3 regions of the Streptomyces sp. NPDC052052 genome follow, and region 1 is predicted to be linked to each of the others. Evidence: riboswitches for the same ligand, from Rfam matches in the RefSeq annotation. Region 1 holds a riboswitch; each other region holds the start of a gene.

What was found. Region 1 has a riboswitch for cyclic di-AMP ahead of AB0L71_RS14225 (transglycosylase family protein). Riboswitches for the same ligand answer to the same signal wherever they lie in the genome.
Region 2: it holds a riboswitch for cyclic di-AMP, as region 1 does, so the genes downstream of both, AB0L71_RS07755 (M23 family metallopeptidase) here and AB0L71_RS14225 (transglycosylase family protein) in region 1, are expected to answer to the same signal.
Region 3: it holds a riboswitch for cyclic di-AMP, as region 1 does, so the genes downstream of both, AB0L71_RS10970 (LysM peptidoglycan-binding domain-containing protein) here and AB0L71_RS14225 (transglycosylase family protein) in region 1, are expected to answer to the same signal.

Annotation. Positions count from the first base shown of each region.
Region 1 is NZ_JBFAWU010000010.1:84,573-94,379, reverse strand. Features, by position in the region: gene AB0L71_RS14255 (SurA N-terminal domain-containing protein) at 25-669, shown strand; gene AB0L71_RS14250 (hypothetical protein) at 874-1,272, shown strand; gene AB0L71_RS14245 (hypothetical protein) at 1,735-2,286, shown strand; gene AB0L71_RS14240 (nucleoside triphosphate pyrophosphohydrolase) at 2,508-3,470, shown strand; gene AB0L71_RS14235 (cytochrome P450) at 3,480-4,853, shown strand; gene AB0L71_RS14230 (transglycosylase family protein) at 4,955-5,914, shown strand; cyclic di-AMP (ydaO/yuaA leader) riboswitch at 6,215-6,387, shown strand; gene AB0L71_RS14225 (transglycosylase family protein) at 6,391-7,155, shown strand; gene eno (phosphopyruvate hydratase) at 7,451-8,737, shown strand; gene AB0L71_RS14215 (septum formation initiator family protein) at 8,839-9,312, shown strand; gene AB0L71_RS14210 (DUF501 domain-containing protein) at 9,373-9,807, shown strand, end outside.
Region 2 is NZ_JBFAWU010000005.1:100,942-110,748, reverse strand. Features, by position in the region: gene AB0L71_RS07790 (hypothetical protein) at 2-124, opposite strand; gene AB0L71_RS07785 (thymidine kinase) at 121-771, opposite strand; gene AB0L71_RS07780 (nucleotide pyrophosphatase/phosphodiesterase family protein) at 817-2,004, opposite strand; gene AB0L71_RS07775 (DUF5998 family protein) at 2,004-2,597, opposite strand; gene AB0L71_RS07770 (GNAT family N-acetyltransferase) at 2,702-5,626, opposite strand; gene AB0L71_RS07765 (HPr family phosphocarrier protein) at 5,799-6,080, shown strand; gene AB0L71_RS07760 (GntR family transcriptional regulator) at 6,221-6,934, opposite strand; gene AB0L71_RS07755 (M23 family metallopeptidase) at 7,165-7,911, opposite strand; cyclic di-AMP (ydaO/yuaA leader) riboswitch at 7,925-8,091, opposite strand; gene AB0L71_RS07750 (pitrilysin family protein) at 8,515-9,807, opposite strand, start outside.
Region 3 is NZ_JBFAWU010000007.1:157,161-166,967, reverse strand. Features, by position in the region: gene hypE (hydrogenase expression/formation protein HypE) at 1-692, shown strand, start outside; gene AB0L71_RS10975 (MIP/aquaporin family protein) at 799-1,644, opposite strand; cyclic di-AMP (ydaO/yuaA leader) riboswitch at 2,369-2,554, shown strand; gene AB0L71_RS10970 (LysM peptidoglycan-binding domain-containing protein) at 2,559-3,269, shown strand; gene AB0L71_RS10965 (DUF2461 family protein) at 3,254-3,916, opposite strand; gene AB0L71_RS10960 (hypothetical protein) at 4,104-4,397, opposite strand; gene AB0L71_RS10955 (alkaline phosphatase family protein) at 4,635-5,525, opposite strand; gene AB0L71_RS10950 (NAD(+)/NADH kinase) at 5,786-6,865, shown strand; gene AB0L71_RS10945 (HD domain-containing protein) at 6,914-7,588, shown strand; gene AB0L71_RS10940 (sterol desaturase family protein) at 8,276-9,217, shown strand; gene AB0L71_RS10935 (amino acid adenylation domain-containing protein) at 9,288-9,807, shown strand, end outside.

The sequences.
Region 1 (9,807 bases):
ACAAACTCTCCCCGGGAGGCTCCTTTGCACCGCCGCCGTCGCACCGCGCTCACCGTCTCCGCCGCCCTGCTTGTCGGAGCACCGCTCCTCACCGCGTGCGGCAGCCAGGCCCATCCGGGTGCCGCGGCCGTCGTCGGCGGGGACCGGATCGAGGTGTCCACGCTCCAGGGTCAGGTGGCGGCCGTACGCGAGGCGCAGCGTGCGTCGAAGGACTCCGGACAGCTCATCGACAAGTCGGGCCAGCTCGGCCGGGCCAAGCTGCACGGGATGATCTTCGACCGGGTCCTGGACCGGGCCGCGCGGGACGCGGGCGTGACCGTCAGCCGCAACGAGATCCAGCAGATGCGGAAGTCGGCGGCCGCCCAGTCCGGGGGAGAGGAGCAGCTGCAGACGGCGATGCTCCAGCAGAGCTGGGTCGCCCCGAACCAGATCGACGCCGTCCTGCGCGAGCAGGTCCAGCTGACGAAGCTGGCCCAGACCCTGGGCGCCGACCTCCAGCAGCCCGAGGGGCAGAAGGCCGTCGGTGACGCGCTCAGCAAGGCGTCGAAGGCGTTGAAGATCGACGTCAATCCGCGCTTCGGTACCTGGGACGACAAGCAGACCCAGCTCGCCAACTACAAGGCCCCCTGGATCACTGAGGCGACCCAGCCCGCCGAGGCGGGGGCCTAGTCCGGCGTCCGGGGCCGTGACCGGCAGCCCGGATGGCGACTCGAAGCTCACCGCCAAGACGCAGATGCTGTACCGCGGAATCTGGTGCCGTGACCGGGAAGGTTCACCGGGTTGGTGCTGTGCCGGGTGACGCTCGGTGGGTTCCAGCGGCGGAGACCCGCACCACAGGATCTTGAGCTCAGGACGGATGCCCGGAGGGCCAGGATGGTAGAGGCACAGATGCGCCTCGGCGACGACGTTGCATGGCTGGAGCTGACTCGGACCGGGGAAGGAACCTGGCGGGTCGGCGCGGACTGGTGCTCTTGGCTGACAGCCGACTTCACGGCTTACCTCACCGATGCTGAGGTCGTGGACTTCGCAGAGCGGATGGTCTCGTGCTTGGACGCGGCGTCGGGGGCGCGCTTTTCAACGGAAGTGACCCCCGGCCGCAACAATCCGCTGGTGTTGAAGGCGGAGCCCGTCGGGGACGGTTTTGCCTTCTTCGTTCGCCTGACCCCTAACGGCGACGACGGCGTGTGTCACCTGCAGATGGAACTCGATCCGGTCCCGATCCTTGATCTGCGTGAGGTGTTCGACGCGCTGCACGCGGCGCTGGTGGCCTGACGCTCTGGTCACGGAGAGGCTCAGCCACCACAGCCCCGGCGTCAACGAACGTCTCGGGACATCCAACCGCCACGACGACCGACCCGGCGAACCCATGCGGTCAGAGGACTGGCGTCGGATCCTGGGTCCGGGTTCAGTGTCCCGCCGACGGATACCGGTCACGTGCGGTACGAGTACGTACAGAAAGGCCATCGCGTGTACTACGAGACGCTTGTTGCCTTGCACGGGGTACTTGACCGGTACCCGTGGGCGTCGCACCTCACCTGCGATGCCCACGGCAGTGAAATGTACGACCTCGCCATGCGCAGGGCGGAGGCCTACGGCTGGTACTCCACCGGCGGATGGACCTACCCGTACCAGGGATGGGGCGAGGCCCGGATCGTCCAGGACCCTGGGCGCTGGGCCGATGCTCTGGCCGGCGGGGACTGGACGCAGGATGGGAACGTCCGGGAGCTGGCGTGGATGTCGGTGGAGATCCCGGTCGATGTCCGTGAGCCGCGTCTCCCGCTCCTTCACGTGGCGCGGATCCTGTCGGACGCGGTGAATCGGGTCGGGCGCGTCCGGTTCACCGGGCTGCATGCCGTCCTGCCGCTGCAGGAGCTTGTCGGTGATGCCTCCGACGACTTTCAGGCGATGTGCAGATGGTTCGCCCTCACCGACCCGTCCACGTCGGTTCCCGTGAACGTCACCGTCGCTGCCGGGCCCACGATGCGGGGGAAGGAGGCGGCGGTGTGCGGCGCCATCGGGGAGCGGCTTGGTGACGTCGCAGAGGCCGAAGTCGCTGCTGGGCCGCTCGACTTGTCCGGCATGGCGGACGTGAACGGCGAGCACGGCTACCACAAGGGCCGCGAGCGTGGCGTGCTGCGGTTCGTGTGTCGTGTGCCGGAGTGGTCGGTGGACGCCGCCGTGTGGCTGGTCGAAGTGGTGGGTGATGCTTTGCGCGCGGCCGAGTGCGCGGAACAGGTGGTGGTGACCGCCTCGCCGGCGTCCCCTTCTTGTGCAGCGGCCGGCTGACCGGGGGAATGGCATGAGGTCCGGTGCCACACGGGTCAGCTCGGCCATCCGCACGGACGGTAGAGCGGGGCGCAGACCGGCTGCGGACCGTAACTCCTGTGGCACCCCGGGGTGAGCGCGGGCGTCGCCGCCTGGCTGAGCACGACTTCGCATGCCCCGGCAGGTGCCTGCGCCCTCGGTCGCAGGGACAGCCGTCCGTCCGGCCGGGGTAGATTCGAACAGTGAACGCTGAAGACCCCGGCCGTATCGTCCTGCTCACCGCCAGCCACCGCGTCGCACCCGGACTTCTGTCCTGGCCCGCCTGGCAGACGCTGCGCGAGGCCGACCGGGTGTTCTGCGCCGAGCCGGACCACCCGCAGCTGCCGTATCTGCGCGAGGCCGGCGTCGCCGTCGAGCATGCCGCGCCCAGCGCGCAGGAACTCGTCGACGTGTGCGCCGGCGGCCGGAGCGTGGTCGTCCTCACCGGCGGTGAAGGAAGCGGACCGCTGACCGACGGGCTGGCCCGGCTCGCCGGCTCGGGCCGGGTGCGGATGCCGGACCTGGAGCTGCTGCCCGGTTCGTACGACCTGCCGGGCGCCCGGCTCCTCGACCTGGTCCAGATCATGGACCGGATCCGGACCGAATGCCCCTGGACCTCGCAGAAGACCCACAAGGGCCTCGCCAAGTACGCCATCGAGGAGGCGTACGAACTCGTCGAGGCGATCGAGGACGGCGACCGCGAGGAGCTGCGCGAAGAGCTCGGGGACGTCCTCCTCCAGGTCGTCTTCCACGCCAGGATCGCCGAGGAGAACGAGGAGGAGCCGTTCTCCGTCGACGACGTGGCCGCGACCCTCGTCGAGAAGCTGATCCACCGCCATCCGCATGTCTTCGGGGACGAGACCGCCGAGACTCCGGAGGACGTGCACGCGCACTGGCTGCGGACCAAGGCCATCGAGAAGCAGCGCGACTCGGTCACCGACGGAGTGCCGCTCGGCCAGCCCGGTCTCGCGCTCGCCGCGAAACTGGCCGGCCGGGCCCGTACCGCGGGGCTCGATGTGACGCTGCCCACAGGCGACGGCATCGGGTACGAGCTGCTCGCCCTCGCCGTCCGCGCCGAACAGGACGGGGTCGACCCCGAGGCCGCCCTGCGGGCCGCGGGCCGTGCCTACCGGGACGCCATCCGGGCGGCAGAGGGCAACGGATAACGTCGAAGGGTGAACCACAGCCCCACCGACCGTCCCACCGGACAGCCTGGCGACCGCTCCACCGACCGCCCCGCCGGACAGCCCACCGACCGCCCCGCCGGACAGCCCGGCGCCTGCCCCGCCGGCGCGCCCGAACTCTTCACCTGGGAGTTCGCCACCGATCCGTACCCGGCCTACGCCTGGCTGCGCGAGCACAGCCCCGTGCACCGGACCGCGCTGCCCAGCGGCGTCGAGGCCTGGCTCGTGACCCGGTACGCGGACGCCCGGCAGGCGCTCGCCGACACCCGGCTCTCCAAGAACCCGGCGCACCACGCCGAGCCCGCGCACGCCAAGGGCAGGACGGGCATCCCGGGCGAGCGCAAGGCGGAGCTGATGACGCACCTGCTGAACATCGACCCGCCCGACCACACCCGGCTGCGCCGCCTCGTCTCCAAGGCGTTCACCCCGCGCCGGGTCGCCGAGTTCGCCCCGCGCGTGCAGGAACTGACGGACCGACTCATCGACCGCTTCATCGCGGAGGGGAAGGCCGACCTCATCCACGAGTTCGCCTTCCCGCTCCCCATCTACGCGATCTGCGATCTGCTCGGCGTCCCGCGGGAGGACCAGGACGACTTCCGGGACTGGGCGGGCATGATGATCCGCCACGGCGGCGGGCCGCGCGGGGGAGTGGCCAGGTCCGTGAAGAAGATGCGGGGCTATCTGGCCGAGCTGATCCACCGCAAGCGCGAGAACCCGGGGGACGACCTGATCTCGGAGCTGATCCGGGTCGCCGACCACGGCGAGCACCTCACCGAGAACGAGGCCGCGGCCATGGCCTTCATCCTGCTCTTCGCCGGGTTCGAGACGACGGTCAACCTCATCGGCAACGGGGTGTACGCCCTGCTGCGCAACCCCGTACAGCGCGAGCGGCTGCAGCGTTCCCTCGGCGTGGGGGAGGACGGGCTGCTGGAGACCGGGATAGAGGAGCTGCTGCGGTACGACGGTCCGGTGGAGCTGGCGACCTGGCGGTTCGCCACCGAGCCGCTGACACTCGGCGGGCAGGACATCGCGGTCGGCGACCCGGTGCTCGTCGTGCTCGCCGCAGCCGACCGTGACCCGGAACGCTTCGAGGACCCCGACGTGCTCGACCTCGCACGGCGTGACAACCAGCACCTCGGATACGGGCACGGCATCCACTACTGCCTGGGCGCGCCGTTGGCCCGCCTGGAGGGACGGACCGCGCTCGCCACGCTGCTGAGGCGCCTTCCCGACCTGCGCCTTGCGGGGGAACCCGCCGATCTGCGGTGGCGCGGCGGACTCATCATGCGCGGACTGCGCACGCTGCCCGTGGAGTTCACACCGGGCTCCCCCGAGGCGCAAGGTGACACCCTGTCAACTTTGTGACTTTCACGTGATCTGCGCTGCATCGACTTGTGACACGCGTTCGAGTCCCGCTAGTTTCACCGTTCGACGCACCTGTCACTCGTCACACGGAAGGCAACCTCATGGGCTCCGCGAACGGCAGACACCGTCGCCCTCGTCAGGCACCCGCCATCGTCGTCGCGGCGGGCGTGACCGGATCGGCCATCGCCATCCCGCTCCTCGGCGCGGCCGGTGCGCACGCGGCCGACGCCACGACCTGGGACCGGGTGGCCGACTGCGAGAGCGGTGGCACATGGAGCGCCGACTTCGGCAACGGCTCCTACGGCGGTCTCCAGCTCTCGCCGGAGGTCTGGAAGGCGAACGGCGGTGAGTCGTACGCCCCGAGCGCCGACCTCGCCAGCCGCGCCCAGCAGATCGCCGTGGCCGAGAAAGTCCTGGAGGACCGTGGCCCGAAGGCGTGGCCCAGTTGCGCGGTCATCTCCGGCCTCACCACGGACGGGACGCTGCCGGGCGTCGACCCGGGCTCCGTGCCGTCCGTCGGCCTCTCGGACGACGTGTCGAGTGGCAAGGGTCACGTGAAGGATGCGCAGGGCGGCGACACGCAGGGCGGCGAAGCGCAGAGCGATGACGCGCAGAGCGACGAGACCACGCCGTCCGCGAAGCCTTCGGCCGCCGTGTCGACGGCCCCGTCCGCCAAGGCATCCGAATCTTCCGCTTCGTCAGATTCACCAGATTCGTCGGCTTCGTCAGATGCGTCACAGTCCTCTGATTCCGCCGCTTCCCCCAGCCGGGCCGGTGGCAAGCACCGGGGTGCGGCCGCCTCCGAGGGGAGAGGGCATGTGAACGGCGGTGAGCGGGAGTCGGGCCGCCATGCGTCACGCTCGGACGCCGGAGCGCGTCAGGCAGGCGCCGACGGCTCCTATGCCGTCCATGCCGGTGACAATCTCTGGACGATTGCTGATGCACAGAATGTTCCTGGTGGATGGTCTGCGCTCTACGAGGCCAACAAGGGTGTCGTCGGCTCCGATCCGGACCTCATCCTCCCTGGCCAGAGCCTTGATCTCGAGGTGAAGGCCCCGTGAGGCCTGGCTGAAAAACGACTAAAACAGCCCCCAAAGCTGGGGTACTTCAGGGACCTATGTCCGCTTATGCGTAAGTGAGACATGGGTCTCTTTGCGTCAACTGGCGTGTCGTAGCTGGACGAACCTTCCGTATCGCCTCCCACCTGCGAAAACGATGGTTCTTCAGGTGCAAGTAAGGGCTGATTGTCCGGTATGTCTGTTTTTGGATATAAGGGTTCCGTGTGTTTACGGTCGGAACTGCTCGCACCGCGGGCCCCGTCGACCGTCACGCCGAATCCTGCCGTCGGTCGGAGGGAACAGACGCGTAAAGCGCCGTAGGCAGGAGCGGGGGACCCAGGTAGGCGTCGGTCCCGATCGTCGAAAGACGCATCAGGGTCCGGCTTGGGGTGAAGTCGCGTGCTAGGACGTGCGACCGGGCAACTCACTTGGCCCGAACCCGACAGCTCACCTCGTAGGCGTCGGTGAGGAGATCTTCCATGCTGTTTTCTGGTAAGGGTCAGCGCCGTCGTCCGTCCAAGGCCGTCCGCATCGCCACGCTCGCCGGTGTCACCGGCACCGCCGCCGTCATGCCGCTGATCGGTGCGACCGGCGCCTCCGCCGCCTCCGTCGCCACCTGGGACGCCGTCGCCCAGTGCGAGTCCGGTGGCAACTGGTCCATCAACACCGGCAACGGCTACTACGGCGGCCTGCAGTTCTCGCAGTCCAGCTGGGCCGCCGCCGGCGGTACGCAGTACGCCCCCCGTGCCGACCTGGCCACCAAGGCCCAGCAGATCGCCACGGCCGAGCGGCTCCTCGACATGCAGGGCCCCGGTGCCTGGGGCTGCGCCTGGGCCGGCAACCTGAAGAACGACGGGGTGAACCCGGGCGTCGACACCGGCTCCTCGAAGTCCTCCACCACCACCCAGAAGCAGAACACCCAGAAGCAGAGCACCCAGGCCGCGCCGAAGCAGCAGACCCAGCCGAAGAAGGCCGAGCGCACCGAGGCTCCTGCCGCCAACCGCTCGTACCGCTCGACCGCGCCGGCGCAGACCGAGTCGAAGAAGACCGTCACCACCCCGACCGGCGAGAAGGTCAAGAAGGGGAACGGCGAGTACAAGGTCGTCTCCGGTGACACCCTCAGCAAGATCGCTGCCGCCCACAACGTCCAGGGCGGCTGGCAGAAGCTGTTCGAGCTGAACAAGGGCATCGTCAAGGACGCCAACCTGATCTACCCGGGTCAGCAGCTTCACCTGACGAAGTAATCCGGCAGTTCGGATTCCCCTTTTCCAGGGCACCCCGGCCCGGCGCGCAGTCCCCCAGGCGCGCCGGGCCGGGGTCTTCGCATCCGTTCGCCGCGGGCCCGCCTTGTGGGTGATCGTTCAACTGTTGTAGTTACTGGCCAGTAAAATTCTGGCCGTTTGTCCGGCAATGAGATTTCCTGGGTTCTTTTTCGTCCCAGGGGACGGGCGGTCGTCCGGCTGATCGGGTCGCGCCGGTTAGGCTCTTGTCGCAAGGCCAAAGTGACCCTGCACAACCAGCGTCATATCCCAGAAGGAGATGCTCGTGCCGTCCATCGACGTCGTCGTAGCCCGGGAAATCCTCGACTCCCGGGGTAACCCCACGGTCGAGGTCGAGGTTGGCCTCGACGACGGCAGCACGGGCCGTGCTGCCGTGCCGTCCGGCGCCTCCACCGGTGCGTTCGAGGCCATCGAGCTTCGCGACGGGGACCCCAACCGTTACCAGGGCAAGGGCGTGGAGAAGGCCGTCCTCGCCGTGATCGAGCAGATCGGCCCGGAGCTCGTCGGTTACGACGCCACCGAGCAGCGGCTGATCGACCAGGCGATGTTCGACCTGGACGCCACCGAGAACAAGGGCTCGCTCGGCGCCAACGCCATCCTCGGCGTCTCGCTGGCGGTCGCCCACGCGGCCTCCGAGGCCTCCGACCTGCCGCTGTTCCGCTACCTCGGCGGCCCGAACGCGCACCTGCTGCCCGTTCCGATGATGAACATCCTCAACGGTGGGTCGCACGCCGACTCCAACGTGGACATCCAGGAGTTCATGATCGCCCCGATCGGCGCGGAGTCCTTCTCCGAGGCCCTGCGCTGGGGTGCCGAGGTCTACCACACGCTGAAGAAGGTCCTGAAGACCAAGGGTCTTTCGACCGGTCTCGGCGACGAGGGCGGCTTCGCGCCGAACCTGGAGTCCAACCGCGCCGCCCTCGACCTCATCCTGGAGGCCGTCAAGGAGGCCGGCTACGTCCCGGGCAAGGACATCGCGCTCGCGCTCGACGTCGCCGCGTCCGAGTTCTACAAGGACGGCGTGTACGAGTTCGAGGGCAAGTCCCGCTCGGCCGCCGAGATGACCGAGTACTACGAGGAGCTCGTCGCCGCGTACCCGCTGGTCTCCATCGAGGACCCGCTGTTCGAGGACGACTGGGCCGGCTGGAAGGTCATCACCGACAAGCTCGGCGCCAAGGTCCAGCTCGTCGGCGACGACCTGTTCGTCACCAACCCGGAGCGTCTGGCCCGCGGCATCGAGGAGGGGTCCGCCAACGCCCTGCTCGTCAAGGTCAACCAGATCGGTTCGCTGACCGAGACCCTGGACGCCGTCGAGCTGGCCCAGCGCAACGGCTACAAGTGCATGATGTCGCACCGCTCCGGCGAGACCGAGGACGTCACCATCGCCGACCTGGCCGTCGCCACCAACTGCGGCCAGATCAAGACCGGCGCCCCGGCCCGGTCCGAGCGCGTCGCCAAGTACAACCAGCTGCTGCGCATCGAGGAGATCCTCGACGACGCCGCGGTGTACGCGGGCCGCTCCGCGTTCCCGCGCTTCAAGGGCTGAGCACCGGCCCTTCGAAGTTGAAAGGCCCCGGCCTCCGTCCGTCCCCGCACTCGGTCCCGTACCGTGTTCGGGGACGGACGTGTGTAAGGGGAGGCGGGAACATGGCCGCGAAGGACCGGGACCGGTTCTCCACCTCGACCCGGCTGCGGCTGCTCGGGGAGCAGACCGCCGCCCGCGTCTACCGGTCACAGAACCGCCGTCAGGCCCGCCGCTCCCGGCTCACCGGCCGGGCGGCCTTCCTCGCCCTCGTCGTCTGCTCCCTGGTGGTGGCGCTCGCGTACCCGATGCGGCAGTACATGTCACAACGGGACGAGATCGCCGAACAGGAGCGCATGGCACAGGAGGCCCGCACCCGCACCGAGGAGCTGCGCGACGAGAAGGCGCGCCTCCAGGACGATGCGTACGTCCGGCAGCTGGCCCGCACACATCTGCACTACCTTCTCCCCGGGGAGACCGGTTACACGGTGATCGACCCCGACGCGGTCAAGGAGCGCAACGGCGAGACGGACGATTCCGGCCGGTCGTGGCACTCCAACCTCTGGGACGGCGTGGACAGCGCCGACCGCCGCGACTGACTTCTCCCACCCCCTCTGCAGAACCGCAGTTCGAGCAGCCCGATCAGAACCTAGGCAGGCATGGAAACCCCCCCTCCGCAGACCGAGTCCACCCCGCCCACCGAGGCGGACATCGCCGCGTTCCAGCTCCAGCTGGGCCGCCCGCCGCGTGGGCTGCGCGCGATCGCGCACCGCTGCCCGTGCGGCAACCCGGACGTGGTCGAGACGCAGCCCCGGCTGGAGGACGGCACGCCGTTCCCGACGACGTATTACCTGACGTGCCCGCGTGCCGCTTCGGCGATCGGCACACTGGAGGCGAACGGGGTCATGAAGGAGATGACCGAACGCCTCGGCACGGACCCGGAGCTGGCCGCCGCGTACCGGGCCGCACACGAGGACTACATCGCCCGGCGCGACGCGATCGAGGTGCTGGAGGGCTTCCCGAGCGCCGGCGGCATGCCGGACCGGGTGAAGTGCCTGCACGTGCTGGTCGGCCACTCGCTGGCCGCCGGGCCC
Region 2 (9,807 bases), on a different contig from region 1:
GTCAGGCCGACGCCGCGCAGCCCCTGGCCGATGCGGCCCGGTCGGCGCGCAGCCGGCCGGCGGTGCGGAACTCCATCACGTCACGCAGCTCCATCGCCGCCCGCGACGAGCGGACCGGCGTCAAGAAGATGACACCGGCAGGACATCCGGGGACAGCGCCCCCACGCGCGCGGACACCGCGGTCATACGGCGTCGGTGGTGACGGCGGCAGAGAACCTCGTAACCGACCTGGCCCGCCGGACGGTTCACGTCACCGACCACGACCTGAGCGCCCTCGACGACCATCTCGCCTTCTATGGTCCGCGCGTTGTGCGTGGCACGGGCACCACACCAGCAGAGGGCCTCGACCTGGAGCTGCTCGATCCGGTCCGCCAGCTCGATCAAGCGCTGAGAGCCGGGGAACAGCCTGGTACGAAAGTCCGTCGTGATGCCGAAGGCGAAGACGTCCATGTCCAAGTCGTCCACGACGCGGGCCAGTTGGTCGATCTGGGCCGGAGCCAGGAACTGTGCCTCGTCCGCGATCACGTAGTCGACCCTGCCGCCCTTGGACAGCTGAGCAACCAGGTACCCGTACAGATCCATGCCCTCGTCGGCCTCGACCGCCTCCGTCACCAGGCCGAGCCGCGAGGACAGCTTTCCCTCCCCCGCCCGGTCGTCCCGGGTGAAGATCACGCCCTGCAGGCCCCTGGCCGACCGGTTGTGCCCGATCTGCAGCGCCAGCGTGCTCTTTCCGCAGTCCATCGTTCCGGAGAAGAACACGAGCTCGGACATGAGGAACTGAATACCTTTCGGAGGGCGGAGAGGGGCAGGAGGCGGTTACGAGCGTACTTCGAGCAGGGGCACGAGCTGCTCGGCGGGGGTCATCGAGCCGTGCATGCCGACCATCGCGGACTCGTGCGGTTCCTGGACGGACGCGGTGATCACCACGTCGTCGTGGGCCGCCGCGACAACATCGCCGATCCTGCCGTGGACACGCTCGTCGATCTTCGGGCCGAACCAGCCGGCTGCGATCGCCTCGTCGCGGCTCGCCACCCAGAACTGCTCGCCGAGCACTTCCTGCCAGACGGCCAGGACGTCGTTCTCCGCCCCCGGGACAGCGTAGACATGACGGGCCCGGCCCTCACCGCCGAGCAGGGCGACGCCCGCGCGCAGTTCCCAGTCCTCGTCGAAGTCGATCCGGGACTGCTCGTCGAAGGGGATGTCGATCATGCCGTGGTCTGCGGTGATGTACAGCGCCGAGCGGGGCGGCAGTTGTTCGGCCAGCCGCCGGGCCAGGCCGTCCACATACATCAGCTGTCCACGCCAGGCATCGGAGTCGACACCGAAGCGATGGCCCTTGCTGTCCACCTCGCTGTAGTAGGTGTAGACGAGGGACCGGTCGCCTGCGGCCAGTCGCTCGGCCGCCGTGTCCATCCGCTCCTCGCCGGACAGCCGGCCGAGGAACGAGCCACCGCTCAGCGCGATCTTGGTGAGTGGTGTCTGCTCGAACGCGGGGGCCGAGACCTGGGCGGTGCGCACACCCGCGGCGTCTGCGAGCTGGAAGACGGTGGGATACGGCTGCCAGGCCTTCGGCAAGGTCCAGGGCTGCCAGCGGAGCTGGTTCATCAGCTCACCGGTCTCCGGGTTGCGCACGGTGTAGCCGGGAAGGCCGTGCGTCCCCGGCGGAAGGCCGGTTCCCACGGAGGCCAGTGAGGTCGCGGTGGTGGCCGGGAAGCCCGCCGTGATCGGACGGCCGGTGCCGCCGCGCGAGGTGGGGAGCAGGGAGTGCAGAAACGGTGCTTCGTCCGGGTGGGCCGAGATCTGCTCCCACCCGAGGCCATCGATCAGGAACACGCAGTTCCGGTCGGCCGGGGTGAGGTCGGGGATCGTCGCGGCGAAGCCGGGGACGCCCTGTCCCGCGACCAGCGTGGGCAGCAGATCGGCGAGCGAGCCGCTGCCGTACTCCGGGACGGGGGCGGTTTCGACGGAGAGCAGAACGGGTTCCTGCCAAGCCGGCTGGACCATCAGCGGCCGGTCGCGGTCGCGGCGGTGGCCTCGGAGAGCGCCTGGGCGAAGGCGAGGGTCTGCCGCACGGTGTCCGGGCCGTCACCGGCCTCGCTGACCCGCAGGCTCAGATCGTCGGCGGTGGAGTTGCCCGTGTAGCCGTGGTCGGCGTCGCAGTTGGGGTCGCCGCAGGCAGCCGGCTCCAGGTCGATCCGGGAGACCGCGCCCCAGCCGATGGTGAGGACGACCTCGCGGGGCAGCGTGCCCGGCACGTACTTCTCGGGGTTGGCCACGACCCGGCTGACCACGACCGACGAAATCCGGTCGAGCTTGACCGACTCCGTGGAGGTGGTGGCGTACGGCGTCGGGGAGCTGGTGTCCGCGTTCTGCTCGTCGGTGTGACTGACGATGAAACGGGTGTCCGTGAGGACCAGGACCGTGACGTGACGGCGCACTTCGTTCGAGTCGAAGGTGGTCTCCTGGTGCACCAGGTACGAAGCGACCGGCTCGCCGCCGACGGCGGCCTCCACCGCCTCGGCCACGAGGGCCGGGTAGTAGCCGCTGCGCTCGATCGCCGCGCGCAGCCCCTGGGTCGTCGTACCGGTCTTTGCCATGAGGACCATCCTACGGGGGACGGATGACTGCCGGGGACCTTGTGCGGCAGGCCAAAGCAGTGGATGCGGTGACGGCCGGTGGTCCCCGGGCGGCGGAGTCCCGGTCAGTAGTTGGGAAGGCGGCGGGGTCCGAGATCGGTGCGTGCGGGCGGCGGTGAGAGCCGGACGCTCGCACCGAGGACGGTCAGTCCGTGCGTGGCGACGACCGGTTCCAGGGAGATGGAGACCACCTCGGGGTGATCGTCGACCAGTCGGGACACCCGCAGCAGCAGCTCTTCCAGCGCCGCCGTGTCCACCGGCGCCGCTCCGCGCCAGCCGAACAGAACCGGGGCCGCCCGGATGGAACGGATCAGTTCGGCGGCGTCACGGTCGGTGGCCGGAATGAGGCGGTGGGAGGTGTCGCCGAGGAGTTCGGAGGGGGCGCCCGCCAGCCCGAAGGAGAGGACGGCGCCCGCCGCCGGATCGATCGTGGCCCGGATGACGGTGTCGACCCCGCGCGGCGCCATGGCCTGGACGACGGGCTGGAGTTCGGCAGGCTTGCCGAGCAGGCCGGTCAGTTCTCCGTACGCACGGCGCAGCGCCTTCTCGTTGGCGAGGTCGAGCCGGACGCCACCGAGATCGGCGCGGTGGCGCAGATGCGGCGCGGTGGTCTTGAGCGCCACCGGGTAGCCGAGCTGCGCCGCGGCGGCAACTGCCGCCTCCGGGTCGGGCGCCGGGATCGTCGGCCGCACGGCGATGCCGTACCGGTCCAGGAGCCGGCGCGCCTCGTCGGGTGCGAGCGTCCTGCCGCGCGGGTCGGGGTCGGGGCCGAGGAATGTGTCGATCAGCTCGGCGGCACCGGGGGTGTCGATGGTGTCGTCGAGGAACTCGGGCACCTTGCCCGGAATGGCGGCCTCCCGTCTCCACTGGGCGTACCTCACCGCTTCGGCCAGGGCCCGCACGGCTCGCTCGGCCGCGGGGTAGGCGGGGATCCGGCCCGTCCGGGCAGCGGGGGCCTCGCGGTCGTCCGCGCCGGTTGCCGTCGGCCCGCTGCCGGTTCGGGGGGCCGGTCCGGAGGCCGAGGGGGTGGACGCCGGAGCGGAGTCGGCCGTGGCCGCTGCGGCGCGCGGGGGTGCCATCGCCGCCGAGGGCTGCCCCGAAGGCCGCGGCGGTGCGACCGTGCTGGTGGCCGCGGACAGAGCCTCCGCCAGTCCGCCGATCTCCACATGGACGACGGCCACCGGCTTGGCCGGGGCGGCCGCGGCGGCCGCGTGCAGCGCTGTCGCCAGCTCCTCTCCGCCGCCCGGTTCCGACGCTCCGTTCGCGCCGACCGCCGGGATCGCCGTCACGACCACCGCATCGCAGTCCTCGTCGGCGAGGGCCTCGGCCAGGGCGTCCTGGAAGTCCTGCGGGGTGGCCGCGATGGTGAGGTCACGGGGCGGGCGCGGGCGCAGCCCCTCGGTCAGGCAGGAGTCGTACGTGAGCAGGCCGAGCGAATCGGAGTTGCCGAGGATGGCGACCCGAGGGCCCGCCGGAAGGGGCTGATCGGCGAGGAGAAGAGCCACGTCGACCATCTCCGTCACGGTGCCGGCATGGATCACGCCGGACTGGCGCATGAGCGCGGAGACCGTGGCCTCCGGGATCCGGCTGAACGGGACCGCATGGCCGGGCGGGGTGGACCCGCTGTGCCGGGCACCCTTCACCACGACCACGGGCTTCACGGCGGCGGTGCGCCGCGCGAGTCGGGCGAACTTTCGGGGGTTGCCGATCGATTCGAGGTACAGGAGGGCGACGTCGGTGTCCGCGTCCTCGTACCAGTACTGCAGGAAGTCGTTGCCGGAGATGTCGGCACGGTTGCCCGCGGAGATGAAGGTGGAGAGGCCGGCTCCGCATTGGTTGAGCCCGGAGAGGAGCGCGATGCCGATCGCTCCGGACTGGGTGAAGAGGCCGATGCGTCCGGAGGCGGGCGGCTCGGGGGCGAGGGAGGCGTTCAGCCGGACGGACTGCGCGTTGTTGATGATGCCGAAGGCATTGGGGCCGATGATCCGCATCCCGTACGAACGTGCCTGCCGGACCAGCTCACGCTGCCGTTCCCGGCCTTCGGCACCCCATTCGGCGTAACCGGCGGAGAGAATGACCAGACCCTGGACGCCGTGTTCACCGCAGTCGGCCACCGCCTCCGGAACCCGGTCGGCGGGGACGGCGACGACCGCGAGGTCGACCGGTTCGCCGATCTCGCCGAGGGAGCGGTGGGCGGGGACGCCGTCGATGGTCACCTGGTCGGCGGCGAAGGAGCGGTTCACGGCGTAGCTGCGACCGGTGAAGCCGGCCCCGAGAAGGTTGCGCAGGACCGTGCGGCCGACTCCGCCGGGGGTGCGGCCTGCGCCGATGACGGCAACGGATCCGGGGGCGAGCAGCCGTTGCACGGAGCGCGCCTCGGCTCGCTGCTCACGGGCGCGCTGCACGGCGAGGGACGCCTCGGTCGGTTCGAGGTCCAGGGTCAGGTGGACGGAACCGTCCTCGAAGCTGCGCTGCTGGGTATACCCGGCGTCCCGGAACACCTTGATCATCTTGTTGTTGGCGGGCAGCACCTCGGCCGCGAAGCGGCGGACGCCGCGCTCGCGGGCGACGGCGGCGATGTGTTCGAGCAGTGCCGATGCCACACCGCGGCCCTGGTGCGCGTCCTGGACCAGAAAGGCGACCTCGGCCTCGTCGGCGGGCGCCGAGGCGGGCATGCCCTGCTCGTCGATCCGGTCGTAGCGGACGGTCGCGATGAACTCGCCGCCCACCGTGGCCGCGAGCCCCACCCGGTCGACGTAGTCGTGATGGGTGAAGCGGTACACGTCCCGGTCGGACAGATGCGGATAAGGGGCGAAGAAGCGGTAGTACTTCGCCTCGTCGGAGACCTGCTCGTAGAAGCTGACCAACCGTTCGGCGTCGTCCGCGGTGATGGGTCTGATCCGGGCGGTACCGCCGTCACGGAGGACCACGTCCGCTTCCCAGTAGTCGGGGTAGACCTGATGCGGACTCTGCTCCGGCGAGGGCTGCATGTCCAAAGACTACGGCTCCGTCAGCGGTCGCGGCGGGCTTGGGGTCGGGGCAGTCTGGGGGAGCCGATCGACGGACCGGCACAGGTCACGGGTGCGTACGGCCTCGACCGGGGCATCACGTACCACATGAGAGACTGGTCTAGACAACCATTGATTCACGAAGGGCAGAACCATGGCTGAGCGCCGCGTCAACGTCGGTTGGGCCGAGGGCCTGCACGCCCGTCCCGCATCCATCTTCGTCCGGGCCGCCACGGCCTCCGGCATCCCCGTGACGGTCTCGAAGGCCGACGGAAACCCGGTGAACGCCGCCTCCATGCTCGCGGTCCTCGGTCTCGGCGCGCACGGCGGCGAGGAGATCATACTCGCGTCCGAGGCGGAGAACGCCGAAGCCGCCCTGGACCGCCTGGCCAAGCTGGTCGCCGAGGGGCTCGACGAGCTCCCGGAGACCGTCTGAGCCCTTCAGCGCGAGAAAGCCGCGACATCCCATGCGGAGTCGCGGCTTTTTGCTTTTCCGTTCCGGATCGGCCGAAGCGAATTCGAGCAGCCCAAAGAAAGCCCCGACGAAAGGGCGTCTCTTTGTATACGGCGTCATTGTTAATACCGAGCACGCGTGGTGTGTACTGCATGTTGCGAAGTTCTCACTCGATCCGTGCGTGAGGAATCGGGCCTGCGCCCCGGCCGGTCCGTGCGGCGCAGACGGTGCGCGCCCACGGCCCGTTCGGCGTGCTGCATGGCCAGCGCCCTGGCCCGTTCCGCGTCGCCCCGCACCACCGCGTCGACGATGGCTCCGTGCTCGGCCCAGGAATCCACCGGGCGGACCGGCTGCTCCACGGTGTACATCCACGTGGTCTTGTGCCTCAGCTGGGTGAGCAGCGCGATCAGGCCGGGGCTGCCGGACGCCTGCGCCAATGTCTCGTGGAACCAGCCACCCAGGGAGCGCAGATCCTCCCCCTCGCCCCGCCTGGCCCGCTCCTGCCCCAGCCTGACCAGGCCACGCAGCACCTTGAGATGCGCCTCGGTGCGCCGATGAGCGGCGCGTGCCGCACCCAGCGGCTCCAGCAGCATCCGGACCTCCAGGAGATCGGCGGCCTCCTGCTCCGTGGGCTCGGCGACGCAGGCGCCCGCATGCCTGCGGGTGACCACGAACCCTTCCGACTCCAGGGTGCGCAACGCTTCCCGCACCGGGACACGGGAGACCCCGTAACGACGCGCCAGTACCTCCTCGGTGAGCCGGCTGCCGCGTTCGAAGACACCGGAGACGATGTCGTCACGGATTGCCGTGCATACCGAATGCGCAGGAATGCGCATGTCCGAACCTCCCCCTTAATCCCCGCGCAACGCGGCCGACCGACGTCTGTCCTGCGACTCTATTGCAATGCGGCCGCATTTCCGATGCCGGGAAGAAATTCATGAATATCTTTTGGCCGCGGGGCAGGTCCTGGGACCCGTCGAGGACAGGTGCCAACAGCGGATACGACGAAGGCCCCGTCGTAGGGGGCCTTCGAAGGAGATACCGCGCAGGGCGCGCCGGCAGGAGGTCAGACGTTGACGCCGCGGGCACGCAGGTAGGCGATGGGGTTCAGGTCGGAGCCGTACGACGGCGTGGTGCGCGCCTCGAAGTGGAGGTGCGGTCCGGTGGAGTTGCCGGTCGAGCCGGAGAAGCCGATCCGCTGACCCGCACCGACGCGCTGGCCGACGAAGACGCCGATCGAGGAGAGGTGGCCGTACTGCGTGTACGTGCCGTCCGTCATCCGGAGCACGATGTTGTTGCCGTACGCGCCGCCCCAGCCGGCCTCGACGACCGTGCCGGCACCGACGGCGACGACGGAGCTGCCGTAGGCGGCGTGGAAGTCGATGCCGGAGTGCCTGCCGGAGGACCAGAGCGCGCCACCGGTCCGGTATCCGGTGGTGACGTACGAACCGGCGACCGGGAGCCGGAAGGCGTTCAGGCGGGCGCGCTCGGCGGACCGGGCAGCGCGGGCCTTCTCGGCTCGCGCCTGGGCCGCACGCTTCGCATCCGCCTCGGCCTTCTTCTTCGCCTCGGCGTCGGCCTGGCGCTGCTGCGCGTCGGCCTGGGCCTCGATCTGCTCGGCGAGGGTGCTGTCGACGGCCAGGACCTGGCTCAGACCGGTCTCAGCGGCGGAGGAGTCCGCAGCGAGAGCCGGAGCGGCCGTACCGCCGAGGACGCCGGTGGTGGCCAGGGCCGCGATTCCGACGACCCTCGCGCTCCTGCTCGTCAGTCGGCTCGGGGCACGGTGCTTCCCGGTGGCACGGGTGAACGCCATTGAAGCGGCTGGTCCTTTCCCTCCTTCTCGCCTACCGGGTTAGCTGACGGGTTCGGAGCAGGAAGGTCTCCTACGGACGCCACGGCCTCACCGAGGCCCGGCATCCGATTCACCCCAGGGACTGCATGGGTCCCCGGCTCCCCAGGCTCGCGCCTGACGGGGACTCGGCGATGACTGCCCGGTACGTCACGGATGCGGCATACGAGTGACGGACAGCCGGGCCGACGCTAAGGGCGGCCACTTTCGTTCACCAAACGGACACGCCGCTTTGTAGCGCACGCCACAGGGCAGACAGTCATCCTCCCCATCAAAACGGACATGCGGAAGATCCCTACGCGTCGCCTGCCGCAGGGGTCTTCCTCGTGCCTCGCCAGGTCCGTGCGCCGGGTCCGTGCGTGACGGGTCGAGGCACCGGTCGACCGACCGCCACGGTGGGGGCGCCCGTGTCCGGCCGTTGACCGGCCGGGCGTGGCGGTCGACCGACGAACCGTCACCCGCGGCCGGCCGTCGCTGGCAGCTGCGCGGTCGGCCGGCCGTCACCCGCCACGGGCCGACCGGTGGTCCGGACCGGGCGGGTGCGATCACGACCAGGGGATCCGCCCGTCAGCCGGTGACCACCGACACCTCTCCGATGCCCAGGGCCCGGACCCGCTCCTCGATCTGTGCCGCGTCACCGACGAGGATCGTGACCAGCCGGTCGACCGGGAAGGCGTTGACCACCGCCGCGGTCGCCTCGACCGTGCCGGTCTCCGCGAGCCGGGCGTACAAGTGCGCCTGGTAGTCGTCCGGGAGGTGCTGCTGGACCTGGTCGGCGAGGGTTCCCGCGACCGATGCCGCCGTCTCGAACTTCAGCGGTGCGACCCCCACGAGGTTCTGCACGGCGATCTCGCGCTCCTCATCGGTCAGCCCCTCGGCCGCCAGGGTCCGCAGGACCGTCCACAGGTCCTCCAGCGCCGGTCCCGTGGACTCCGTGTCCACCGATCCGCTGATGGCGAGCATCGAGGCTCCGGTGGCCCCCGAGGCGGAGTCCGGGGCCGACGAGCGCAGCACCTGGGCGAAGGCCCGTACGCCGTAGGTATAGCCCTTCTCCTCGCGCAGCACCCGGTCCAGCCGGGAGGTGAGCGTTCCGCCCAGGCAGTACGTGCCCAGCACCTGGGCCGGCCACACGCTGTCGTGGCGGTCGGCGCCGATCCGGCCGATCAGCAGTTGCGTCTGCACCGCGCCCGGACGGTCGACGATGACCACCCGGCCGGTGTCGTCGGCGGTGATCGGCGGGGCGGGACGGGGTTCCGCGGAGTCTCCCGACCATTCGCCGAGGGTGTCGGCGAGCAGGGCGTCCAGGTCGATGCCGGTGAAATCACCCACGACCACGGCGGTGGCCGTGGAGGGCCGGACGTGGGCGTCGAAGAAGGCACGCACGGCCGCCGAGTCGATCCGCTCCACCGTCTCCTCGGTGCCCTGCCGGGGACGCGACATCCGCGCCGCGGCCGGGAAGAGCTCCTTGGAGAGCTGCTTGGCGGCGCGCCGGGCCGGGTTGGCCAGCTCGTGCGGGATCTCGTCGAGCCTGTTGTGCACCAGGCGTTCGATCTCGCTCTCGTCGAAGGCGGGCGCCCGCAGCGCCTCGGCGACCAGAGCGAGCGCCTTGGCCAGCCGGGAGGCCGGGACCTCCAGGGAGACCCGGATGCCCGGGTGGTCCGCGTGTGCGTCGAGAGTGGCGCCGCAGCGCTCCAGCTCGGCGGCGAACTCTTCGGCGGTGTGCTTGTCGGTGCCTTCGGACAGGGCCCGGGACATGATCGTGGCCACGCCGTCGAGCCCCTCGGGCTCGGCGTCCAGCGGGGCGTCGAGGAAGATCTCGACAGCGACGACCTGCTGGCCGGGCCGGTGGCAGCGCAGCAC
Region 3 (9,807 bases), on a different contig from region 1:
CACGCGCGGCCGGCGCCCTCGGCGCCGCCGCGCGCAGGGCGGGCGTCGAGGTGGTGACGGGGGACACCAAGGTGGTCGAGGCGGGCCACGGGGACGGAATCTTCATCAACACCAGTGGTATCGGCCTCATCCCGGCCGGTGTCGACCTGCGTCCGCAGCGTGTCGTGCCGGGCGACATCGTGATCGTCAGTGGCGCGATCGGCGAGCACGGTGTGGCCATCATGAGCGTGCGTGAGGGCCTGGAGTTCGACGTCGAGATCGAGAGCGACTGCGCGGCCCTGGGTGGACTCGTGGAAGCCATGCTCGCGGTCACCCCGGACCTGCACGTCCTGCGTGACCCGACCCGCGGGGGACTCGCCGCCTCGCTCAACGAGATCGCGGCGGCTTCCGGCACCGGCGTCGTCATCCAGGAGAAGCACGTCCCTGTTCCTCCGCCGGTGGCCAATGCCTGTGCCGTCCTGGGCCTCGATCCGATGTACGTCGCCAACGAAGGGAAGCTGGTGGCGTTCGTACCGCGTGAACACGCCGAGGCGGTCCTGGACGCGATGCGGGCACATCCACGGGGCCGGGACTCGGCGGTGATCGGCGAAGTGGTGGAAGCTCACCCGGGCATGGTGGTGGCCCGCACGGGGCTCGGCGGTACACGGGTGGTCGACCTGCCCGTCGGGGAGCAACTGCCGCGGATCTGCTGACGCGCCCAAGGCCCCGGGACTCGCGCCGGCAGCCGGTGCTGTCCCGGTCAGCGCACCCTCACGCGTTCGAGGGTGCGCTGACCACGCTCGACGAAGTGACCGGTCGTCACTTCTCCGACGGGATGGGGATGCTGCCTTCCGGCTCGGGTTCGGCCCCGGGCAGGAAACGGCTGATGAGGGCCTGGTAGATGAACGCGCCGATCAGACCACCCACCAACGGGCCGACGATCGGCACCCAGTAGTAGAAATTCCCGTACTGGTCCCGCCAGGCCCCTCCGTACCCGGTGAGGAAACTCGCCAGCCGGGGCCCCAGGTCACGGGCAGGATTGATCGCGTACCCGGCGTTGGTGCCCCAGGCCATACCGATCGCCACCACGATGAGGCCCACGACGAAGGGGCCGAGATTGGCGGCCGGTGGCGTATTGAGGAGGTCGGTGACCGCGAAGATCAGCAGAATCAGAATTGCGGTCCCGATGATCTGGTCGCGCAATGCACCCCATTCGGTGACCGGAAGGGCGGGATTCCCGTTGGCAGGCAGTGTCGAGAAGACGATCTGTGTCTTGGTCGTGTGACCCGGATCCGCCTTCGCCAGGGCCTCGGCGTAATTCCATCGCACGATCAGTGCCGCGGCGAAGGCTCCCACGAGTTGAGCCAGTACGTAGGGTGCCACTTTCTTCCAGGGGAAACCCTTGAAGGCGGCAAGCGAGAGTGTCACGGCTGGATTGAGGTGCGCTCCGCTCAGCCGGCCCGCGACGTAGACGCCCAGAGTGACTCCGAGTCCCCAGGCCCAGGCGATGCTGTCGTGATTCCCGAGACCCCCCGGCGGTTCGGTGAGCGCCCCTCCGGCGACGACCTGGGCCACGACGCCGCACCCGAAGAGGATGAGCACCATCGTGCCGAGGAACTCAGCCGAGAGTTCCCCCATGATTCCCGATAATCTGATTCGTTCCATGGGGACCTCGCTTTCTGTCGAATCACGAGGCTAGCGGCATGGATCCGCATATGAGCGTAGGCGGACTGGACTGTTCCGCATGTGGTGGGGGCGCTCGATGCACGGCGCCGGGGTGGTCGGACGGAACTCGGTGGACCTGGGTCGGTTTCAGCCCGTGTTTCCGTTCACACCTGCGTGGTTGAAGGGCCTCGACTGACGGGCTGTCGTGAGCCGCGTACGCACTGGGTTCAGGGGGACGCGGAGCGGCCGGACTGTCACGGGCACCCGCCGCTGCCAGGCCCCGTACCCCCCTGCGTTCGGGCGGAAGCCGGCGGTCCGCACCGTCCGGTGCGACATGTTTCCTGCCCATGGAGTAGCCCCGAGGTGATGGCGCCGACCGGGGAGGTGGTCGGCGCGCAGCAACTCCAGGAGAGGGGGGAATGTCCTAATAAAGGGCGACTTGCATAGAAGTGATGCCTTGGTTAATAAAGAGGCATTTATTGATTACTGAGGCCTTTGGTTTATGACCGAAGTGTCCCTTTTGTGTTACCGGTGACGTGAGTCACGTCCGGGCGCCGTGGGGGTTCGTGACGAGTGGTCCGATCCCTTTCTGTGTGGGGTAGTTCGACATTGCGGTGTGATGCGGGTTACTCGCCATTTCGTGATTCGATCTTGCAAATGAATTGTGATCGAAAATAGAGAGCTTGTTCCTTTTGGTGTTTCTCGCCTACGGTCACCGTCAATCCCGGACGGAACGCCGAATCCTGCCGCCGCCCGGTAACCCGATCACTTGTGTACGGCAGGAGCGGGGAACCCACGAAAGTCGCCGATCCGGTATCCGGAACGGCTCGGGGTGAAGTCGCGTTCGAGCGCGGCCGGACATCTCCAGTCCGAACCCGACAGCTCACCTCGTAGGCGACGGAGAGGAATTCGCAATGTCCGCAACGGGTCACTACCGTCGCCGTAGGTCCACTTCCCTCACTCGCGGCCTGGTTGTGGCGGTCACGGGTGGAGCCGCTCTCGTACTGCCGCTGGTCGGTGCCGGCTTCGCTTCGGCCGCACCCGCGCAGGCTGTCACCGCGGCGAATTCCGCACAGAAGGCGGCACCCACCACCTATACGGTGATCGCGGGCGACACCCTTTCCAAGATCGCGCGAGAGTATTCCCTCAGCGGTGGCTGGAAGAAGCTGTACGAGGACAATCGTGGCGTCATCGGCGACAACCCGGCACGCATTCACGCGGGGCTGAAGCTGACCATCGGAGCCCAGGCCGCTCCCACCGCGTCCACCGCCGCTGCCACGACTGCCGCGACGACCGTGACGTACACGAACGATCTGGACGGCTGGATCAAGGAATCGCTCGCGGTCATGGCCAAGAACGGAATCCCCGGCACCTACAACGGCATTCATCGCAACGTCATGCGCGAGTCCTCCGGCAACCCCCGGGCCATCAACAACTGGGACTCGAACGCGGCCAAGGGCACCCCGTCGAAGGGACTCCTGCAGGTCATCGCCCCGACGTTCCTCGCCTATCACGTGCCCGGTACGTCGATGGACATCTACGACCCGGTTGCCAACATCACCGCCGCGTGCAACTACGCCGCCCACAAGTACGGTTCGATCGACAACGTCTACGGAGCGTACTGACGCGCGGCAGCGCGGTGGGCCGGGACGTCCACATGACCGGCGAGCCACGTCAGCAGGGGCCGCAACTCCTCCGCCGCGCGGAGCACGGCGTCGGCCAGGGCCGGCGTCTGCTCCGCGCAGTCCCCGCCGAGGGGGCGGGAAGCCAGCACCGATCGGTACCGGAGCAGGTCGGCCCGGGGGTGACCGGGGTCATGCCCGCGCGGCATGCGTTTCATGATGTCCCCGGTGATCTCGTATCCCTGCGTGCGCAGTGACTCGATGGCGCGCACCAGCCCGGATCCGCTGTCCTGTGCGGCCACGGCGGTACGGAACGACGGGACCTGCCCCGGGTCGGGGTAGGACCAGCCGCCTTTGATCCGCAGTCCGTCGAGATCGAAGCGGAGACCGATCTCGACATGGCGCGCGATCCGGATCACGGCAGCCTGGTGCTGCCACCACCACGGGTCCTTGCGGAACCCCCAGACCGAGAAGTCCTCGTACGCCTGGTCCGCGTCGGCCACATCGTTCAGCAGAGCGATCATGGGCTGCCGGACCAGGCGCTCGCGGTCCTTCCGGTGTCTCTCCAGTGCTTCCCGCGCAGGGACACCCTCCAGCTGCAGAAGCAACTCGAAGGCCTGCTCGGTCCAACCATGGAAGGCTCTGCTCATCCGGCAGATCCTAAGGGCTGACCCGTAGTCCCCGCCCGACGGGCGCGGGATCAGAGGACGACGATTTCGGGGCAGGGACGGGCGCAGAGACGTCCCCCTCTGTGCTGCTGCCCGCGACGGAATCGGTCCCGGGAAGTGCCCGCGCGGTCGGTCCGTGCCGCCCTCGTTCCTGGACGCCCTTCGCCCATCACCCCGGTCTGGGCAGCGGTGGCCTCGGAACCGTCGCCGCCGCTCCCTGCCGGACGGACTGCACCACGGCGGCGTGAAGGCGACGACTGTCGTCCTCCGAGCCGCACGGCACAGGGCTGCCCGACATGGTGAACCAGTCGATCGCACCCGTGTACTGCACAGTGATCTGGGCCGTGTCATCGGCCCAGGTCGTGTGAACCGTCAGGTCACCGGAGAGCACACCGACCTCGTCCGTGAGCACGCCGCCGTGCCCGGAGAACACACCACGAGTCGTCCATGACGCCCAAGCCATGTCACCAGGCTGGCACCAAGACCGTGGATGCGCGACCCGCGGACCTGACCGCGTCGATGCTCCGCGGGCATCCGGTCGTCCCGGCATCCCGGGTGGTCCGGGGACAGGTGTCCGGGATGCGGAACGGGTGAAGATTTTCCCCTCGGGTCCCGCCGCGGTTCGCCTTCCGCGGCCGTTGCTGGTCGTGATGATCGATCGTGCCCCGGTCATCGCCATGGGAACGGCCGCCCACGGGGCTCACTTCCAGATGCCGGTGATGTCGGACGCCGAGGCCGCATGGCCGGCATGCGTCCTGAGGCCGGCCAGGTCCTCCAGGGTGCGGAGCAGGGTGTAGTGGTTGCAGGGGACACCGCTGGAACTGCCGGGGGCGACGTGCTCACCGTAGAGGACAGTGGGGATGTGGTTCCCCGACCGGCCGTCGTCCTCGTCGAACGTGAGGACCAGCAGGCTGTTGTGGGTCCTGGCCCAGTCGGCGTAGGCGCCCAGCTTCCTGTGGATCCAGGTGTCACCCGTGGAGACCGGGCAGTCATGCATGTCGTGGCACAGGTTGGGCACGACGAAGGACTCGGTCGGCAGGTTGGTGAAGTCGGCCGGGAACTGCTTCATGGTCTTCGCCGTGCTGGTCGGCACAGCGGAGAAGGCGAACCAGGGGTTGTGCTTCCGCGCGTACTCGCCACTTCTGCAGACGGTCGAGCCCTGGTGGGGCAGGCCCTCGTTGTAGCTGGCCCAGGTCCGTCCCGAGGCGATCAGTTCGGAGGCGAGACTGGGCGCGGAGAGGGAGCCCGCACGGGCACAGCTGTCGTCGGTACGGCCCTGGCCGGAGCCCGAGAACAGCATGTAGTAGTTCGGCTCGCTGGGGTGGGTGAGCCCGAAGGACCGGGTGAGGTTGGCGCCGCCCGCCTTGAGCGTGCGGTTGATGTACGGGGCGTCGGAGCTGCCGATCACCTGGGCGTAGGAGTGGTTCTCCATCACCACGACCACCACATGGGCGGGGGTCGGCAGACCGGTGACCCGCGAGGTCGAGCCCGTGGTGGCCCACAGGCCGATCGAGGAGGCGGCGAGAGCCACGGCCCCGGCCGAGGCGGTGAGGGCCCGGCGGATGCGTCTGGATGCCCGGGCAGCGGTCATCAATGCCCTCCGGACCGGTGCGACGCGCAGACGGATGCGGGACGTCGTCACCGCAGGAGCCGCCGGGCGTACGCGGTGGCGGCCTGTACAGGAAGTGCGGGAGAACCTGTCCCCACCAGTCTGCCGCGCAGTGCTCCCAGAGGTCCGATCGCCTGACCGGGAACGGCCTGTCGGCCCGGCGACGGAGTCGGCGCAGCCCGGCCCATCAAGGTGGGATGCGGTCAGCGCCACGTCGTCGAATGCACGGGAGCCGGAGCGAGATGAGTGTCGAGCGGGTGGGGGTCGTCGTCCACCAGGGCCGTCCCGAGGCCGTCGCCGCAGCACAGGTCGTACGCGATTGGTGTGCGGACGAAGCCGTCCCGTGCACGGACATCGACGTGTGGCATGACCATTCCCGACGCCGCGGCGGACGGGAGGAGGCCGATGTCGCGGGCAACCCCGACCTCATCGTCACGCTCGGAGGCGACGGGACCTTTCTGCGCGGCGCCAGGATCGCGGCCAAGAACCGGGCGGCCGTACTCGGGATCGACCTGGGCCGGGTCGGCTTCCTGACCGAGGTGCCGGCGGACGAGGTCGTGCGAGCGCTCGACGCCGTCCACCAGGGGCGGGCCGAGATCGAGGAACGCATGACGCTCACGATGAGGGCATCCCGCGTCCTCGAAGTACCCAAGGACATCGACGCCCTGATGGCCTACGGCAGACGTCCGATGCTGCCACCGCCCCATATCGACCTGGAGGCGGAGGCCGGGGCGGAGGGCTGGGGCGTGGCGCTGGACGTCACCGCTCTGAACGACGTCGTCGTGGAGAAACTCGCGCGTGACCGGCAGGTGAGTCTCGGCGTCTACATCGGTGGCCGACGCCTGGCCTCGTACTCGGCCGACGCCGTCATCGTGGCCACCCCGACCGGGTCGACCGCCTACAGCTTCGCCGCGGGCGGTCCGGTGGTCTCGCCACGGATGGACGCCGTCGTCTTCACACCCGTCGCAGCGCACATGACGTTCAACCGCACGGTGGTGGCCGCCCCGGACGAACCGGTCGCGATGAGGGTGCTGCCTCACTCGGGGCAGGGTGCGGTCACCATCGACGGCCAGCTGCGCGGCGTACTGGACGCCGGGGACTGGATCGGGGTGTACCGGGCCCCGCGGCGACTGCGCGTCGTCAGGCTCGGCCGGCACGATTTCTACGGACGGCTGCGTGCCCGTCTGCGTCTCACGGACGCTCCGGCGACGGCAGTCGACGAGGACAGCGCACCCCTCTTCCGCCCCGACGGCCCGGTACCGCACGACCTGGCTCACCTCCACCTCTCCCTGGCGGACAGGGACGCCGGCGCAGCCGACTGACCGGCGGGGGAGAGCCGACGGCCGAAGAACCGCAAAGGAAGAGCCGGCATGTCCTACGAAGGAGTCCAGATGCCCGACAGCGCCGATCCGTCCGCCGCAGACCGGGTTCCGGTGCCCGACACCGCGCTGGCTGCCGAGGCCACCGAACTGGTGCGGGACGCCACCGACGACCTGATCTACCACCACTCCCGCAGGGTCTACTTCTTCGGGGCGCTGCAAGGGCGTGCCAGAGGGCTGAGCTTCGACCCGGAGCTCCTCTACGTCGGAGCCATGTTCCACGACCTCGGCCTCAACGAGGGGGCCCGCAGCAGCGGGCGCCGCTTCGAGGTGGACGGCGCCGACGAAGCGCGGCGGTTCCTGCAGAGCCACGGAGTGCCCGAGGACAGCGTCCGTCGCGTGTGGACGGCGATCGCCCTCCACACGACGCCGGGCATTCCGCAGTTCATGGAACCCGAGGTCGCTCTGGTGACCGCGGGGGTGGAGTACGACGTGCTCGGCATCGGGTACACCGGCATCAGCGACGCGGACCGTGCGTCGATCGTCGCCCTCCATCCGCGCCCCGACTTCAAGAGGCGCATTCTCCGGGCCTTCACCGAAGGCATCGAACCCAAACCGGACACCACCTTCGGCAATGTGAAGGCCGATGTGCTGGAGCGGTACGTACCCGGATTCCAACGGGGCAACTTCGTGGACACCATCCTGGAGTCCCCCTGGCCGGAGTGAGGATCCGGCACCGATCCGCTGTTCCCGGCAGACTTCTTGGCACAGCTCCCGCTGTGGTCCGGCGGTTATGAGCCACGCTTACCACGATCGCGCCGCGCATACCGAGGCTGCGGCCGCGAGGTCGGGAAGCTCCGGGCGGAAGCCCCCTCCTCGGTCAGGACGGCCACGCCGATCGGGCCCGGACCGAGGAGGAAATCCCGCGAGAGGGAAGGCTGTTGGGCTCCCGGGCCGGTCCTCCCGGCCCGCTCGGAGCGGGCAGGCGATCCCGCCCGATTCCCCTGCGGGAGTGGGGCGAATGAAGTCCCAACAGATTATCAGTATGATAAACGACTCCCGCAACGGAGAGTCGAATTGGTCGTATTCCGCCTGCCTGGTCCGTCCGGTTCATTGAAATCCGAACGGTAAAGGGGTCCTGCGGCGACCTTCCGGAGTGTCAGAACACGGCTTGATTCAGACGGTTGAGGGAATCCGGGCCGGAAAGTGAATCAGCGCGGGTTCGGCCGGATGCCCCGACCGGGTCGGTCGAACCCGTCAAGAAATTCACACCACTCTCCACGTGCGATTTCATTTTCGTGCGTGACGGCCGACGCCCGATGCGTCGGTCTCGCGCGCCCGCAGGGAGCCACCCTCTCCTCCTTCGCGGTCCGCATGTTCTTCTGTGCTGGTTCCTCGGTAAAGGTGCTGCGGATGGGAAAGTGCGAACCACCGGCCGGTGGTGATCCGAAGGAAGAGTCCGGTCCGGTGCGGCGCGGGAGCGCGTACGTACGGTCGGTGCACGCCGGCATCCGACTGCTGGCGTACCCGTTCCTGCTGGTGGCCACGGTGTTGGCGGCCACGGCGGCGCTGTGCTTCGACTGGGCACCCGAACGTGTGAGTCCGCTCTTCCTCATCGGCACCATTGCCTACCTCACCGCTCTCGAACGCCTGATTCCGTATCAGCGTGCGTGGCATCCCAGCCGCCGTGAATGGCGGTCGTACGGCGTCTATTTCCTGCTGACGGCTGCGGGCAGTGCGCTGGCGCAGTATGTCGTCACCACATCCGTCTCCGAGATGGCATCCGACGAACCGGCTCTGCATCCCGGGATCGAAATACCTGCCGCTCTGCTGACCGGATCGCTGGCCAGTTATCTCGTGCACCGACTGGGACATGCCATTCCGATATTGTGGCGCCTGCACGGCGTACATCATGTTCCGCAGAAGGTCAACGTCGCCAATAACGGCGTCAATCACGTCCTCGACATCTTCCTCGCGCAGGGAGCCGTTCAGTTGTCTCTGGCGCTGGCCGGGTTCTCCAGCGACTCCGTCCTGATCGTGGGCCTTTTCGTGGCCGCCCAGGGCTATTTCATCCACGCCAACATCGATGTGCGCATCGGGCTGCTCAACCATGTGCTCGCCAGCCCCGAACAGCACCGCCTGCACCACAGCACCGATCTCGCCGAGGCAGGCCACTACGGCTCGGACCTGTCGATCTGGGACCACCTCTTCGACAGCTACACCTGGCGACCCGGCCGTGAGCCGGCCGCGGTCGGTCTCGGGGACCCCGAATCGTTCCCCGCCACCGGCCAGATCACCACCACTCTTCTCCACCCCTTGCGCCGTGCGAAGAGGGCCGGGACCGGCTCTGCCTGACCCGCCAGTACATCGCACCGCCCTCCCGCATCCATGCCGTGCCGCGACGTCACGACTTGAGGAGTACGACTTGCCCGACGTGAACAGTGCCCCTGTGAGCGACAAAGTAGCGATCATCGGCATGGGCTGCCGACTGCCCGGCGGTGCTTCGGATCACCGCACGTACTGGCAGAACCTCATCGACGGCAAGGACTGCATCACCCCCACACCGGGGGACCGCTATGACGTCACGACGCTCGGCAGCAGATACCAGGAGAAGCCCGGGCGTCTGATCGGCGGCCGAGGCGGATACATCGACGGCTTCGACGAGTTCGACCCCGGGTTCTTCGGCATCAGCCCGCGGGAGGCCGACCACATGGACCCGCAGCAGCGCAAGCTGCTGGAGGTCGCCTGGGAGGCACTGGAGGACGGCGGTCAACGCCCCGCGGAGCTGGCCGGAAGCAATACCGCGGTGTTCGTGGGCGCGTTCACACTCGACTACAAGATCCTCCAGTTCTCCGATCTGGGCTTCGGTTCGCTGGCCGCGCACACCGCCACCGGCACCATGATGACGATGGTCTCGAACCGTCTCTCGCACTGCTTCGACTTCC